2 regions of the Gellertiella sp. DMC107 genome follow, and region 2 is predicted to be linked to the other one. Evidence: riboswitches for the same ligand, from Rfam matches in the RefSeq annotation. Region 2 holds a riboswitch; the other holds the start of a gene.
What was found. A riboswitch is a leader RNA that binds a small molecule or an ion and turns the genes downstream of it on or off. The one in region 2 is predicted to bind FMN.

Region 1 (7,911 bases), on a different contig from region 2:
GCCGCTTCCTTCGCGGCCACCAGCGCCCGGTTGGTCCGGCGCGATTCCTCGATATGGAGATATTCCTCGCGGCGCATGCGGTTGACCTGCGCCCGCGCCGCAAGCCCGACGCCGAGGCCGATGCCGGTCACCAGCAGGATGATGCCGAGATCGGCCGGCGCTTCGGCGGGTTGCCGCAGCACCCCCCAGAACAGGACGCTCACCAGCGCCGCATAGGCGGCCATCGACCCCGCGGCAAGCAGCCGGCCCGGCAGCAGCACGGGAAGTGCCGCCGCCATCAGCGGCAGCAACAGGCCGCCATGGCGCAGCAGCGCCGGGTGATCGAAGATCATGCCGTTCAGCAGGTAGAACAGGGCCTGATGCCCGTATGTGATGAGCATGAGCCGGCTTTCCTGTTCCGTCCGCCGGATCAGGACGGCGGCGGACAGGCCGAGCAGGAGCAGCAGCAGCCGGATAAGCACGAAGGGCGCAAGGCGGTCGCCCGTCACCGTCAGCACATCGACCGGCAGGAAGGAAACGCTGGCGAAGGTGGATCCCAGCACGCCGATCATCGCCATGCCGCGCGTCGCCTTCAGGGTGGCGCAGCGATAGGCGCACTCTTCCGCCGGGTCGGCAAATTCACCCGTCCAGCCCGCAAAGCGCGGCATCGGCAGGGAAGCGGCATTTTCCCTCATGGTCGCGTGGGGCCTCCATGCATCCTCTAGGCCCCGTGATACGACCCCAGCATGGCGAAGACTATAGGCGAGCGCCCGGCCGCGCCGCCGAATTCTGGGCGCATTGCGGCCGGCGGGCCCTATTCCACGCCGAGCGCTTCGGCGGCCAGATAGAAGACCGCATCCTGCGAATTCTCGGTTTCCAGCCAGAGGAAATCGAGATGCGGATATTCGTCTTCCAGGATTTCGCGCCCCGAACCGATCTCGCAGATCAGCCCGCCGCCCGCATTGAGGTGGGCGGGAGCCTCCTCGATGATCCGCCGCACGAGATCGAGCCCGTCCGTGCCGCCATCATGGGCCATTTCCGGCTCGGCGCGATATTCGGGCGGATAGCCGGCCAGCGCCTCGTGATCCACATAGGGCGGATTGGTGATGACGAGATCGTAGCGGCGGCCCGCAAGCGGTGCGAAGAGATCGCCCGCATGCAGGCTGACCTGATCCTCGACACCGTGCTCTTCCAGGTTCCGCTGCGCGACCTCAAGGGCGTCCGCCGAGAGATCGACCGCTTCGATGAGGGCATTCGGGAAGAATTTTGCGGCAATCACCGCCAGGCAGCCGGAGCCGGTGCAGATATCGACGGCGCTTTCCACCATCATCGGATCGGGCAGGAAAGCGGAGCCTTCCGAATGGATATATTCGTTGAACAGGATTTCGCCGATATGGGAGCGCGGCACGATGACCCGCTCGTCCACGAAGAAGCGCATGCCCTGGATGTAGGAGCGGCCGGTCAGATAGGCCGACGGCTTGCGGGTGGTGACCCGCGCCTCGATCCGTTCGGCCAGAAGCCTCCGTTCCGCCGGCAGCAGGCGGGCATCGAGGAAGGGGTCGAGCACGTCGATGGGCAGGTCGAGCGAATCGAGCAGCAGGAAGGCCGCATCGTCGCCGGCGGTCGAGGTGCCATGGCCATAGGCCAGATCGGCGGCATTGAAGCGGGAGATGGCATAGCGCCAGTAGTCGCGCAGCGTCACGAGTTCGCGGGTGATGTCGTCCTGGGTCAACATGATCTCACTTCGGGCAAAATTTCTGGTATGGCTCTAGAACCGAAGTCCCGGGCGGTCAACCGCCGCCCGGATTGCATGTCCACAGCCGGAGCCGAGAATGAAGCAAAGCCACGGGCGCCCGAAACGGGCTCCTTCCGCCAAACCCGCCGAGCGCGAGGGCAAGCGCAGCATGCTGGCGCGGGCCCTTTCCAAGCGCGGCTTCTGCTCGCGTACGGAAGCGGAGCGGCTGGTGCGGGAGGGCCGGGTGAGCGTGGATGGCCGGCGCATCACCGATCCCCTGAGCTGGGTGGATGTGGAGACGGCGCGGATTGCCGTGGACGGCAAGCCGGTCGCCGCGGAGAAGCCCCTCTATTTCATGCTGAACAAGCCGCGCGGTCTCGTCACCACGCGCCACGATCCGGAAGGGCGGCCGACCGTCTATGACTGCCTGAAGGGGCTCGACGCCACCCATCTCTCGCCGGTCGGGCGACTGGACAAGGCCAGCGAGGGGCTGCTTCTCTTCACCAACGACACGACTTTCGCGCAGGCGCTGCTCGATCCCGACACCCATCTGCCGAAAATCTATCATGTGCAGATCGACCGGCACGCGGATGAGACGATGCTCGCCGCCATGCGCGACGGCGTTTCCCATGAAGGGGAGCACCTGAAGGCGCTCGATGCCCGGCTCATCCGGGAAGGCGACAGGACTGCCTGGATCGAGGTGACGCTGGACGAGGGAAAGAACCGCCAGATCCGCCGCATTCTGGAGGCGCTGGGCGTTGAATGCCTGCGGCTGGTGCGGGTGGCGATCGGGGCGCTTCCGCTCGGAACGCTGGAAAAGGGTGCGGTGCGGGCGCTGACGCCTCAGGAAGTCGAAAGCCTCAAACGGGCAATCGGCCGCGCGTGAGGTCCCGTCGGGCGCCGCGAGGGCGCCCGCAGGAGGGCTAGGCTGTACTTCCGCTCAGGCGGCTTCCACCACCCGGGTGGCGGAGGCCTTCGCATTCTCGGCCTTGATGTAGCGGATGAGATCCTCGATGGTCACGAGAACCAGACCGTTCTGCTCGGCAAAGACTTCGAGCTGCGGCAGGCGCGCCATGGTGCCGTCGTCATTGGCCACTTCGCAGATCACGCCCGACGGAAACTTGCCGGCCAACCGGCAGAGATCGACTGCGGCTTCCGTGTGGCCGGGACGGCCGAGCACGCCCCGGGGATTGGCGCGCAGCGGGAAGATATGGCCGGGGCGGGCGAATTCTTCCGGACGGGAGGCGGGGTTGACCAGCGCGCGGACGGTCGCCGCCCGGTCGGCGGCGGAAATGCCGGTGGTGGTTTCCGGCAGATAATCGACCGAGACGGTGAAGGCCGTCTGCAGCGATTCCGTGTTGTTCGGCACCATCAGCGGCAGGTCGAGTGCATCGAGCCGCTCGCCGGGCATGGCGACGCAGACGAGGCCCCGGGCCTTGTTCATCATGAAGGCCATCTTTTCAGGCGAGGCATCCTCGGAGGCAAAAATCACGTCGCCTTCGTTCTCGCGATTCTCGTCGTCCACGACGACGATCATCTCGCCACGGGCCAGCGCGGCAATCGCATCTTCGATTTTGGAAATGGTCATGTTGCAGTCTTTCAAGGGTTGGCCGGATACCGGCTTCGTTGCACCATCACCGCCACATGGCGGATCAGCCAAACGTCCCTTGGGCGAACAAAGATCGCTGCGCCGCCCTTTTACAGGCGGTCGCTTTGTCTTGTCCTCTTCCATCCGGACTATACCGTCGGCTCCGGCCTCGCACCGGATCTGCTGACCTCCCGGTTGCCCGGAAGCGCTCGCGGGCTCCGGGATTTCTCCCGATACCGCCGGTGGGGAGTTTCACCCCGCCCTGAGAACAGTCTGAAAATGGCGGAGGCGCGGAGAAAATGCAAGTCTCTCCGCGCGAACGCAGCGTTCAATCGCGACAAATCCTACGCAGCGCGACGGTTTTTGCCGAAAGACGCCTCCAGACGGAAGGCAGACACCAGGTGGCGCAGCCGTTCGGTCTCGAGCGTCAGGGCGTGGCTCGCGGCGGTGGCTTCCTCGGCCATGGCCGCATTCTGCTGGGTGACCTGATCGAGGCTGTTGACCGCGCGGTTTACCTCCTGAAGGCCGGCGGACTGCTCTCCCGAGGCCGTCGCAATCGCGTCCATGTGGCTGTTGATCGCCAGGATATGCGCCTCGATGGCCCGGAGCGCCGACCCCGTTTCGCCGACGAGACGAACGCCGGTTTCCACTTCGCGGGCCGAATGGGCGATCAGCGCCTTGATGTCGCGCGCCGCCGCTGCCGAGCGCTGGGCGAGTTCGCGCACTTCCTGGGCAACGACCGCAAAGCCCTTGCCGGCTTCCCCCGCGCGCGCCGCCTCGACGCCCGCATTCAGCGCCAGCAAATTGGTCTGGAAGGCGATCTCGTCGATCACGCCGATGATATTGGCGATTTCCGAGGAGGAGCGGTCGATCCGCTGCATGGCATCGACGGCGCGATTGACCACGGCTTCGGCCTCGGCCGCGCTGGCATTGGCGGTTCCGGCGGCCGCGCGGGCCTCGGAGGCCCTTCGGGTGGAATGGCCGACATTGACGGTGATCTGGTCGAGCGCGGCTGCCGTCTCTTCCAAGGCTGCGGCCTGTTCGCCGGTGCGGCGGGAGAGATGATCGGCGCTGACGGAGATTTCGCGGCTGTTGCTGTCGATGGCCTCGGCGGTATGGGCGACGGTGGTGACGGTCTGGGCCAGTTGCGCCGCACAGGCGTTGAAATCGACGCGAAGCCGGTCGAGTTCCGGTGCGAAGGCGGTGTCGAGCGTGCAGGTGAGATCGCCTGCAGACAGGGCGCGCAGGGCATCGCCGAGCCGGTTGGCCGCATCGTTCAGCTCTTCGGCGCGCCGGTGGGCGGAAAGCCGCTCGGCCTCGCGGGCATCGGCGGCCCGTGCCCGGTCCTCGGCGGCAAGCTTCTCGTCGGAAAGTGCCTTGCGGGCATTGTCGCGGAAGACGGCCAGCGCCCGGGCCATGGAGCCGATCTCGTCCCGGCGGTCCTCACCCTCGATCGCGGCCTGAAGATTGCCTTCGGACAGCACCAGCATGGACTGGCTGATCCGGGTGGCGGGGAAGACGACCATGCGCCGGATCGCGACATAGCCACCGGCAATCACGAGAACGAGGCCTCCCACCATGAAAAGTCCGGTGTTGCGGGCCTTGTCGCTCGTATCGCTGGCCAGGGTCTCGCTGGCGATCCGGGCGCCGTCATAGATGGCCGCGCGCTTGGTCGTCAGGTCTTTGCTGAGGGCGGCGATTTGGGGCTGGCAGGCGGTGAGATAGGCCTCACGGGCGGCATCGTCCACCGTGGAGGCCGGCCGGCAGTCGCCGTCGAGAAGGGCAAAGGTGCGGTCACGCAGCACGGGAAGATCGCCATCGCCCGGAAGCGCCCCGATCGAATCGGCAAAGGTGGCTTCGAGCCGCTGGCGCGAGAAGGCGATTTCCTCGTCGGCCGCCGTCACGCCTTCCGGCGTCCCGACCAGCAGACGTTCGCCCAGCGCGGCGCGGCTGGCCTGCAGCATGCGGTTGGCGCTGGCCACCTGCGATGCCGCCTTGACGCCACCGTCGAGAAGGCCGTGATAGGCCGCCTCGACCCGGATCATGGCGAGGCCTGAATAGACGGCCATGCCGATGGCAAAGAGGCCGAACAGGCCGAGAATGGTGAGGACTTTTCCAGCAATCGATACATGTTTCATGGAAATCCGCCGCTTGATAGGAAAAGGGCGGCGGAACAATTTCCGCCGCCCCATCATGCCTGTTCTGCTTACTGGCCGAGCGCCGCGATGGCGGCCTGAAGCCGTTCGCCGGCCTTCTTCGGCACCTTGGCATTCTTGATCGCATCGAGATTTTCGGGCTTGTCGCCCACCACCACGAGGCCGACCATGCCCATGCCGACATGCGGCGAGCACTTGACCGCATAGGCGCCCGGCGCGGTGAAGGTGACCTTGTAGGTCTCGTTCATCTTGCTCTTGAAGGCTTCGGCACCGGCCGGGATCAGATCCTTGATCGTTTCGACATTATGGCCCTTGTCGGTGGGGATGAAGGTGACGCTGTCGCCCGGAGCAACCTTGGTCAGCGCCGGCTCGAACACCATCGAGCCATCCTTGCCCTTGTTCAGCATGTGAACTTCGAAATCGGCGGCGCCAGCGGCACCAGCAACGAGCGAGAGGGCAAGCGCCGCACCGGCGAGCGCAAAGGGAAAGCGTGGCATTTTCTTGTCTCCTTGAAGTTCGTCCCGGTCTTGAACACCGGCGGCGTGAGACAAGTGATAAAGCAACCGGCCGCGCAAACTTTGCGCCGCGTCAAATATCGGAGCGGAATTTGAGAAAAATCACTTCTCGCCTTCGGCCAGCCGCGACAGGCCGGTGAGGTCGCGCACCAGAAGCTTCTGCCGCCCGCCCTCGACCAGTCCCCGGTCTTCCCAGGCGCTGAGAATGCGCGAGACCGTGTGCAGCGTCGTGCCGGTCATTTCGGCAATATCCTGCTTGGAAATCTGGAAATCGATGCGGATACCGCCCTCTTCCGGCCGCCCCGCCTTGCCCGCAAGCCGGAGCACCGCATGGGCCACGCGCCGCTCCACTTCCTGGGTGGACATTTCGCGGATGCGCGTATGGGCTTCCTCGAGACGGTTGCCGATGGTCTGCAGGGCCGAAACGGCCAGCGCGGGGTTCTGCTCGACGAAGAAGGACCACAGCGAGGTCGGCCAGGCCAGATAGAGGCTTTCGGCCGCCGCATGGGCCGTTCCGGGATAATCGGTGCGCTGGAGCGCCTTGGCGAAACCGAAGAGATCGCCCGGATGCACGACGCGCACGATGATCTGCTGCCCATCCGGCGTCACCTGCGTGACCTTGAGGCGACCGTTGAGCAGCAGGAAGAAATGACTGGCCGGCGTGCCCTGCAGGAAAACCGCCTCGCCCTGCGCGGCGCGGCTGGAGCTGGCATGCGAGAGAATGAGGTCGATTTCGCTATCGGTCATCCGCGAAAACAGCGGCAACGGCTTGACGATGCTGCGATCTATGCGCAAGGCCATGGGACTTCCTGAGGTTTCATGCGGCGGGGAGCGGATCCTGGCTCCGCTTCGGCGGACTCTTTCCGGCTTTTCCCGGCGGCACAAGCCCGTAATTTCCCCTATGCACGGTCAAAGGCCGATTTTCTGGCCCAGCCACTGGAGAAGGCCCGGGCGGCGCACCAGCCGGAAACCCAGATTGTCCGGCGGTGCACCCACCGAGCAGCCGCCCGTCTTCGGGTCGCGCACGAAGGAGCTGAGCGCGGTGCGATGCTTGCCTTCCGCGACGAATATGCCGCAGGCCGTATCGGTCGCCTGATCCGCGGGCTTTTCGAGATCCACGCGGCGCTGGCAGGTGGAGGTCCACTCCCAGACATTGCCGGCGAGATCGGACAGGCCGTTCTCGTTCACGCCGAAATGGCCGAGCGGCTTCGGCGCGGGATCGGAAGAGGCCTTGCGGGCCGTTTCCCGGTTGTAATCCGCAAGCCAGCGGATGGCCGGGTTCTTGTTGTCGGGATCGATGCCCAGCGCATCGTCGACGAAGGACGATCCGGCGGCATAGGCCCATTCCGCATCGCTCGGCAGGTCATAGGTCTCGCCCGTGTGGGAGGAGAGCCAGCGCGCATAGGTGAGCGCGTCGTCATGGCTGACGCCGGTGGCCGGCACATCGACGCCGGCCGGCGCTGCGGGCTGGCGCCCGGGCTCGCGCGGCGGACAGGCAAGCTCGGCCACGCAATCGTCGTAGCTGCTGGCGGTCACCGGAAATTTCATGATCTCGAGCGGAGCCGGGATCGTGACGGTCTGGCGGGGCGCGTCCACGGCATAGCCCTTGCGGTAATAGTCTCCGTCGAGCCGGTGGGTGAAGCTGCCGGCGGCAAGCGTCACCGTCACGGGCCGGTAGAGATCGGCATCGGAGGGGCGCGGGTTCCAGAGGCCCGCCTCCAGCGCCAGCGCTCCTGACAGCAACAGCACGAGACTTGCGGGAAAAAGAAGCGAAAGCGTCGACTCATGGCCGTATTTCATGGTGGCTGTCACGGCGCGCTCCTGTCATGGGTGCCCTTGCCGGGCCTTGCGGGTCGGAAGCCGGGGCGGCGAGACGCCGCCCCGGATGCGGTCGCCGGCAGAAGCCGGCGGCCTGGGGGATCGGAGGAAAGCCGGTCG
Region 2 (7,911 bases):
ACCGTCTCCGAAGTGGGTTTCGGTGCCTGGCAGATCGGCGGCGCCTGGGGTGAGGTGAGCGAAGCCGACGGGCGCGAGGCGCTGAATGCCGCGCTCGATGCCGGCATGACCTTCATCGATACGGCTGATGTCTATGGCGACGGGCGTTCGGAGAAGATCATCGCGGAGGTGCTGAAGACCCGCTCGGGCCCACGGCCCATGGTGGCCACCAAGGCCGGGCGGCGGCTTTCGCCGCATGTGGCGGACGGCTACACCAAGGCCAATATCGAGGCCTTCATCGATCGCAGCCGCCAGAACCTCGAGATGGATTGCCTCGATCTCGTGCAGCTTCACTGCCCGCCGACCGATGTCTATTACCGCCCGGAGCTCTTCGACGGCATGGACGAGCTGGTGGCATCGGGCAAGATCAAGGCCTGGGGCGTCAGCGTCGAACGGGTCGAGGAGGCGCTGAAGGCCATCGAATACCAGAACTGCGCCAGCGTGCAGATCATCTACAATCTCTTCCGCCAGCGGCCCGCCCAGCTCTTCTTCGAAGGCGCGAAGATGAACGATGTCGCCGTCATCGTGCGTGTGCCGCTGGCCAGCGGCCTGCTTTCCGGCAAGATCACCCGCGACACGCATTTTGCCGCCGACGATCACCGGCTGTTCAACCGGCATGGCGAGCATTTCGATGTGGGCGAGACCTTTGCCGGCGTGCCTTTCGAGGTGGGTCTGGAAGCGGTCGAGGAAATCCGGTCGCTGGTGCCGGAAGGGGCCTCCATGGCCGCCTTCGCGCTCCGCTGGATCCTGATGAACGATGCCGTTACCGTGGTCATCCCGGGCGCCCGCAACGCCGCACAGGCCAGGGCCAATGCAGCCGCTGCGGATCTCGAGGCACTCAACATCGACGTGATGACGGCCGCCCGCGAAATCTATGACCGGCTTGTGGCGCCGCACGTCCACCAGCGCTGGTAAGCCGTGTTGAGAATGGCCTCAGGCCGCCGCCCTCTGCGCCTCCTGCCGGCGCTCCACGAAGAGGATGAAGAGGGAAGCGGCGAGGATCATCGCCGCGCCCAGCCAAAGCTGCCCTTCCGGCGCATAGCCGAAGGCCAGATAACCGGCCAGCAGGTTCAGCGGCAGCTTCAGGTCGTCGAAGGGCTGCACATAGGCGGCATCCGCCGTCTCATAGGCCTTGGCGAGGAAGTATTGCGCGCCGACCATCAGCAGGCCGGAGACGACCAGCCAGGCCAGAATTTCGCCCGTCGGCACCTGAAAGCCGCCTGCCACCGCAAAGGCGGCATTGACCGGCGACATCATCAGCAGAAGCCACAGGGTGGCCGTGGCCGAACTGTCCTTCGCCAGCACGCTCTTCGTCAACAGGGAGGCGCCGGCCCAGAGCGCTGCCGCCGCAACCGGGGCAATCGCTGCCAGCGTGATCGTGTCGGCCCAGGGCCGCAGGATGATCATCGCCCCTGAAAAGCCGACGGCCGTCGCCAGCCAGCGCTCCTTGCCCGCCCGCTCGCCGAGGAACAGGGCCGCGCCCGCAGTCACGAAGAAGGGCGAGGTCATGACAAGGGCAATCGCCTGCCAGATCTGCACACCGTGGGCAAGACCGTAAACCCAGGCCTGAACGCCGAGCACGGACAGCGCCACGCGGGCAATATGGGTGTAGGGATGGGCCGTTCTCAGCGCCTTCAACCCGGAACGGGCCAGAAGCGGCACGGAGAAAACCAGCGCCAGGAAATACTGCCAGAAGGCATCCGACGTGGAGCTCAGGCCGAGATTCATGGTGAGATGCTGCGTGATGGTGTTGAGCGCGGCAAAGGCGACCCCCGCAAGGATCATGAAGGCCGCGCCACGAACGGCCGGCGATGCGCCGGCGGATGTCAGGTTCTGATTCATGTTCGTTCCCCCTCGGAACCGGTTGACACAAATCAGGACGCACGGGCAAAGGCAGAGTTCCACGCCTTCCCCAGGGGTGCGGCGCGGGCATCGATACCGCCTGCGAGCCAGGCAAGGGGCTCGCAAAGCGGCGCTGTTTCCCGTTCTCTTTCATCCGGACTGTGACCGTCGGCTCCGGATTCACACCGGATCTGCTGACCCTGTCTTCCCCAGAAGACAAGCGCTCGCGGGCTTGGAGCAGGCTCCTTACCGCCGGTGGGGAGTTTCACCCCGCCCTGAGAACGGTTCATAGGTAAAGCAAAGATTTTGCCGATACAAGGCCGCCCTTCGCCCCCTCCCCGCAAGAGGCACAGGGTTTCGCCGGAGCGATCGCGGATCCCGGCCCAAAAAGAAAGGCACGCTTTCCGGAAAGGAATGCGTGCCTTGATCCTAGTTGAAGCAAAGCTTCAGCCCGTGCCAGCCAATCAGCTGTTCACGGCATCCTTCAGGCCCTTGCCTGCGGTGAACTTCGGAACGTTGCGAGCCGGAATATCGACTTCAGCGCCGGTGGAAGGGTTACGGCCCTTCGAAGCTTCGCGGCGAGATACGGTGAAGCTGCCAAAACCGGCGAGGCGGACGTCACCACCAGCCTTCAGAGCGGACTGTACGGTTTCGAATACAGCGTCAACGGCAGACGCTGCATCGGCCTTGGTCAGCCCAGCCTTTTCGGCGACCGCGGAGACGAGTTCATTCTTGTTCATGTTTCCACCCCTTTCAATGGTTTGAAACGACTCAATTATGCTTCGGGCGCAGAATACGAAAGCTCCTGTCAGCCGCAACTCAAAAGCCCTGCAATACCCGGAAATGCAAGCGTTTCCAGCCATTTTTTCACAAAAAAGGCCAGCATGGCGCTGGCCTTTTCACTGTTTTTATCGATTTCGAACCGATTTGACCGTCAATGAGCGATGGTCTGACCGGCGTCGTCCACACCCTCGACCGTTGCGATCACGGGCGTTTCGACGGTGCCGTCCCATTCGATCGGCTCCGGCACGCGGGCCAGGGCGTGGCTGATAACCTCGCCCATGCGCGAGACCGGGACGATCTCCAGGCTGTTCTTCACATTATCAGGGATCTCGGCAAGATCCTTGGCGTTCTGCTCGGGAATCAGCACCTTCTTGATGCCGCCGCGAAGCGCCGCGAGCAGCTTTTCCTTGAGGCCGCCGATGGGCAATACACGGCCACGCAGGGTGATTTCACCCGTCATGGCAACATCATGGCGAACCGGTATGCCGGTCATGACCGACACGATAGCCGTGGCCATGGCGACCCCTGCGGACGGACCATCCTTGGGCGTCGCACCTTCCGGCACGTGCACGTGGATGTCCGACTTGTCGAAGCGCGGCGGCTCGATGCCGAAATCGACGGCGCGCGAACGGACATAGGAAGCCGCCGCGGAAATCGATTCCTTCATCACGTCCTTCAGGTTGCCGGTGACGGTCATACGGCCCTTGCCCGGCATCATCACGCCTTCGATGGTCAGCAATTCGCCGCCCACTTCCGTCCAGGCAAGACCGGTGACGATACCGACCTGATCCTCGCCTTCGGCCTCGCCATGGCGATAGCGCGGAACGCCGAGGAAATCCTTGACGTTCTCAGCCGTGACTTCGACCGACTTGGTGTTGCCCTTGATGATCTCGGTCACAGCCTTTCGACCGAGCTTCATCAGCTCGCGCTCCAGGCTGCGCACGCCGGCTTCCCGCGTGTAGGACTGAACCACCTCGCGAAGCGCCTCGTCGGTGACCGAGAACTCCTTAGGCTGCAAGGCATGCTCGCGGATCGCCTTCGGCAGAAGGTGACGCTTGCAGATCTCCAGCTTTTCTTCCTCGGTGTAACCGGCAATGCGGATGATTTCCATGCGGTCCATCAACGGGGCCGGAATGTTGAGCGTGTTGGCCGTGGTGATGAACATCACGTCCGACAGATCGTATTCCACCTCGAGATAGTGATCCATGAAGGTGCTGTTCTGTTCCGGATCCAGCACTTCGAGCAGGGCCGAGGACGGATCGCCGCGGAAATCCATCCCCATCTTGTCGATCTCGTCGAGCAGGAAGAGCGGGTTGGACTTCTTGGCCTTCTTCATGGACTGCAGCACCTTGCCCGGCATGGAGCCGATATAGGTGCGGCGGTGACCGCGGATTTCTGCCTCATCCCGTACGCCGCCAAGCGCCATGCGCACGTATTCGCGGCCGGTGGCCTTGGCGATGGAGCGGGCAAGCGAGGTCTTGCCCACGCCGGGCGGGCCGACGAGGCAAAGGATCGGGCCCTTCATCTTCGAGGAACGCGCCTGCACGGCGAGATACTCGATGATGCGCTCCTTGACCTTGTCCAGACCGAAATGATCCTCTTCCAGGATCTTCTCGGCATTGTGAAGGTTGGTCTTGATCTTCGAGCGTTTGCCCCAGGGCAGGCCCAGCAGCCAATCCAGATAATTGCGCACGACGGTGGCTTCCGCCGACATCGGGCTCATCTGGCGCAGCTTGCGCATTTCGGCTTCAGCCTTCTCGCGACCTTCCTTGGAAAGCTTGGTCTTGCTGATGCGTTCTTCCAGTTCGGCCATCTCGTCGCGGCCATCCTCGCCGTCGCCGAGCTCCTTCTGGATCGCCTTCATCTGCTCGTTCAGGTAATATTCGCGCTGTGTCTTTTCCATCTGGCGCTTGACGCGCGAGCGAATGCGCTTCTCGACCTGAAGAACCGAAATCTCGCCTTCCATGAAGCCGAGCGCCTTTTCGAGGCGGGTCTTGACGCTGGTGGTTTCCAGCATCTCCTGCTTCTCGGTGATCTTGATGGAGAGATGCGAAGCGACCGTATCGGCCAGTTTCGAGTAGTCCTCGATCTGGCTCGCCGCACCGACGACCTCCGGGGAGATCTTCTTGTTGAGCTTCACATAGCTTTCGAATTCGGACACGACCGAGCGGCTGAGCGCCTCGACCTCGACCGGATCGTCCTTCGGCTCTTCGAGAATGTCGGCCAGCGCCTCATAGAATTCCTCACGATCGGAATAGCTATGGATCTTCGCACGGGCGCGGCCTTCCACCAGCACCTTGACGGTGCCGTCGGGGAGCTTCAGGAGCTGCAAGACGTTGGCGACCGTACCCACCTTGTAGATGCCTTCCGGCGACGGATCGTCATCGCCGGCATTCATCTGGGTCGCGAGCATGATCTGCTTGTCGGATCCCATGACCTCTTCGAGCGCGCGGATGGATTTCTCGCGACCCACGAAAAGCGGCACGATCATATGCGGGAAAACCACGATGTCGCGGAGCGGCAGAACCGGATACGAGGCGCGCTCACCTGCAGCAGAGGTTTTTTTCGTCATCATTGTTCCTTTCCAAAGCCCCGCCGGGGCTTCTTTCCGCCGGCACCGGGAAACGGGCGGCGGGCATGCTCTGAATGCTCCACAAGTGGAGATCGATACTCACATTTTCAAGGTGCTCCGACCCAAGCCGGATGTCCTTGACTCATACCCGGTCACGCCATGCCATGACCGCAAACTAGGGGGGCTAACTAACGTGTAGCTTGCCAAGCCGAGCGCTCTGGCAGAAACGCCGCGCGGGCGCGAACATATCCGAGTCACCTTTTTAACCGTTGTCGCACGCCACGCAAACAATCAAAAGCGGACCGGACATCAAAGCGTTACGTCGTGCCGCACAAGACCGTCCCTGCCGGCGAAGCATCCGGCTCCCCCTCGGAGCGAGATAGGACAGTGGCTGAACGAAAAAAGGCCCGCGCGTGCGGGCCTTTTCCAATATTACGCAACATGCCGGCTCACGCCGAGGCATTCGCCTTTTCTTCCACGCGGTCGGCGTAGATGTAGAGCGGACGGGCCGCGCCACGGACCACCTCGTCGGAGATGACCACCTCGCGCACACCATCCAGTTCCGGCAGATCGAACATGGTGTCCAGCAGGATCTTTTCCATGATCGAACGAAGGCCGCGGGCACCGGTCTTGCGCACGATGGCGCGGCGAGCGATTTCGCGCAGCGCGTCCTCGTGGAAGGTCAGTTCCACATCTTCCATCTCGAACAGGCGCTGGTACTGCTTGACGAGCGCGTTCTTCGGCTCGGACAGGATCTGGATCAGGGCATCCTCATCCAGGTCTTCCAGCGTGGCCAGAATCGGCAGACGGCCGATGAATTCCGGAATGAGGCCGAATTTCACCAGATCTTCCGGCTCGAGGTCGCGCAGCACTTCGCCAACGCGCCGGTCTTCCGGGGCCTTGACGGTCGCGGCAAAGCCGATCGACGTCTTCTCGCCGCGCGCCGAGATGATCTTGTCCAGACCCGCAAAGGCGCCACCGCAGATGAACAGGATGTTCGTCGTATCCACCTGCAGGAATTCCTGCTGCGGATGCTTGCGGCCGCCCTGCGGCGGGACCGAAGCGACGGTGCCTTCCATGATCTTCAGCAGAGCCTGCTGCACGCCTTCACCCGAGACGTCACGCGTGATGGACGGGTTGTCCGACTTGCGGCTGATCTTGTCCACTTCGTCGATGTAGACGATGCCGCGCTGGGCGCGTTCGACATTGTAATCGGCGGCCTGGAGCAGTTTCAGGATGATGTTTTCGACATCCTCGCCCACATAGCCGGCTTCCGTCAGCGTCGTCGCATCGGCCATGGTGAAGGGCACATCGATGATGCGGGCAAGCGTCTGGGCCAGATAGGTCTTGCCGCAGCCGGTCGGGCCGACAAGCATGATGTTCGACTTCGCCAGTTCCACATCGCCCCCCTTGGAGGCGTGCGCGAGGCGCTTGTAATGGTTATGCACGGCGACGGAGAGGATGCGCTTGGCCTGCTTCTGGCCGATGACATACTCATCCAGCACCTTGATGATGTCCTGAGGGGTGGGAACACCCTCCCGCGACTTCACCATCGAGGACTTGTTTTCCTCACGGATGATATCCATGCACAATTCGACGCATTCATCGCAGATGAAGACGGTCGGTCCGGCAATCAGTTTCCGGACTTCGTGCTGGCTCTTGCCGCAGAAAGAACAATAGAGGGTGTTTTTGCTATCCCCACCGTTGTTGCCGCTGACTTTGCTCATGTTTAACGTTCCTTCCAGCACGCCGAGGATCCGACATAAAACGACGGATTACGGTCTTTCTTGGCCCGTCCTGTCGGTGCGGCATCCTGCCGCCACTTCAGGACAGAAACCCGACAAAAGCCTTGACCGTTAACCTGGAACACTGAGCTCCTGGCCGTGGGGGCCCTTTCGGATCATGCTATGCCACATCACTCAACATAGCATTAATCGAAATTCCAAACACGACAAGCAAGGGATTCCCCTAACTTGCCCGGGCGCGGCGGCCATACGGGCGACGGCCACCCACCCTGCCGGCATCAGCCAGCGCTGCCCTCGATCTCGTCACGCGAGGTCAGGACCCGGTCGATGATGCCCCAGCCGAGCGCCTCGTCCGCAGCCATGAAATGGTCGCGGTCGAGGGTCTGCTCCACTTCTTCGTAGGTCCGTCCGCAATGCTTGACGTAGACTTCGTTCAGCCGGCGCTTCATCTTGAGGATATCGCGGGCATGGCGCTCGATATCCGAGGCCTGACCCTGGAACCCGCCCGAGGGCTGATGAACCATGATGCGCGCGTTCGGCGTGGCAAAGCGCATGTCCTTGTGGCCGGCTGCCAGAAGCAGCGAACCCATCGACGCCGCCTGGCCGACGCAGAGCGTCGATACGGCCGGCTTGATGAACTGCATCGTGTCGTAGATGGCCATGCCGGCGGTGACCACACCACCCGGCGAGTTAATATAGAGCGCAATTTCCTTCTTCGGATTTTCAGCCTCGAGGAAAAGGAGCTGGGCGCAAACCAGGGTCGCCATATGATCTTCGACCGGACCGGTCATGAAGATGATGCGTTCCTTGAGCAGCCGCGAATAGATGTCGTAGGATCTTTCGCCGCGGTTGGTCTGCTCAACGACCATGGGAATGAGGGCCATGGCAGTATCAACTGGATTTCTCATATCGATCCTTTGTCATGCGTTC

Region 1: it holds a riboswitch for FMN, as region 2 does, so the genes downstream of both, ribB (3,4-dihydroxy-2-butanone-4-phosphate synthase) here and ACT54B_RS13510 (DMT family transporter) in region 2, are expected to answer to the same signal.

Annotation. Positions count from the first base shown of each region.
Region 1 is NZ_JBQUZZ010000006.1:155,371-163,281, forward strand. Features, by position in the region: gene ACT54B_RS18760 (ATP-binding protein) at 1-674, opposite strand, end outside; gene prmB (50S ribosomal protein L3 N(5)-glutamine methyltransferase) at 794-1,714, opposite strand; gene ACT54B_RS18770 (pseudouridine synthase) at 1,812-2,600, shown strand; gene ribB (3,4-dihydroxy-2-butanone-4-phosphate synthase) at 2,655-3,302, opposite strand; FMN riboswitch at 3,431-3,576, opposite strand; gene ACT54B_RS18780 (methyl-accepting chemotaxis protein) at 3,647-5,440, opposite strand; gene ACT54B_RS18785 (pseudoazurin) at 5,509-5,955, opposite strand; gene ACT54B_RS18790 (Crp/Fnr family transcriptional regulator) at 6,076-6,768, opposite strand; gene ACT54B_RS18795 (SUMF1/EgtB/PvdO family nonheme iron enzyme) at 6,883-7,785, opposite strand.
Region 2 is NZ_JBQUZZ010000003.1:576,670-584,580, forward strand. Features, by position in the region: gene ACT54B_RS13505 (aldo/keto reductase) at 1-954, shown strand, start outside; gene ACT54B_RS13510 (DMT family transporter) at 973-1,881, opposite strand; FMN riboswitch at 2,020-2,168, opposite strand; gene hupB (DNA-binding protein HupB) at 2,346-2,621, opposite strand; gene lon (endopeptidase La) at 2,816-5,236, opposite strand; gene clpX (ATP-dependent Clp protease ATP-binding subunit ClpX) at 5,686-6,963, opposite strand; gene ACT54B_RS13530 (ATP-dependent Clp protease proteolytic subunit) at 7,260-7,889, opposite strand.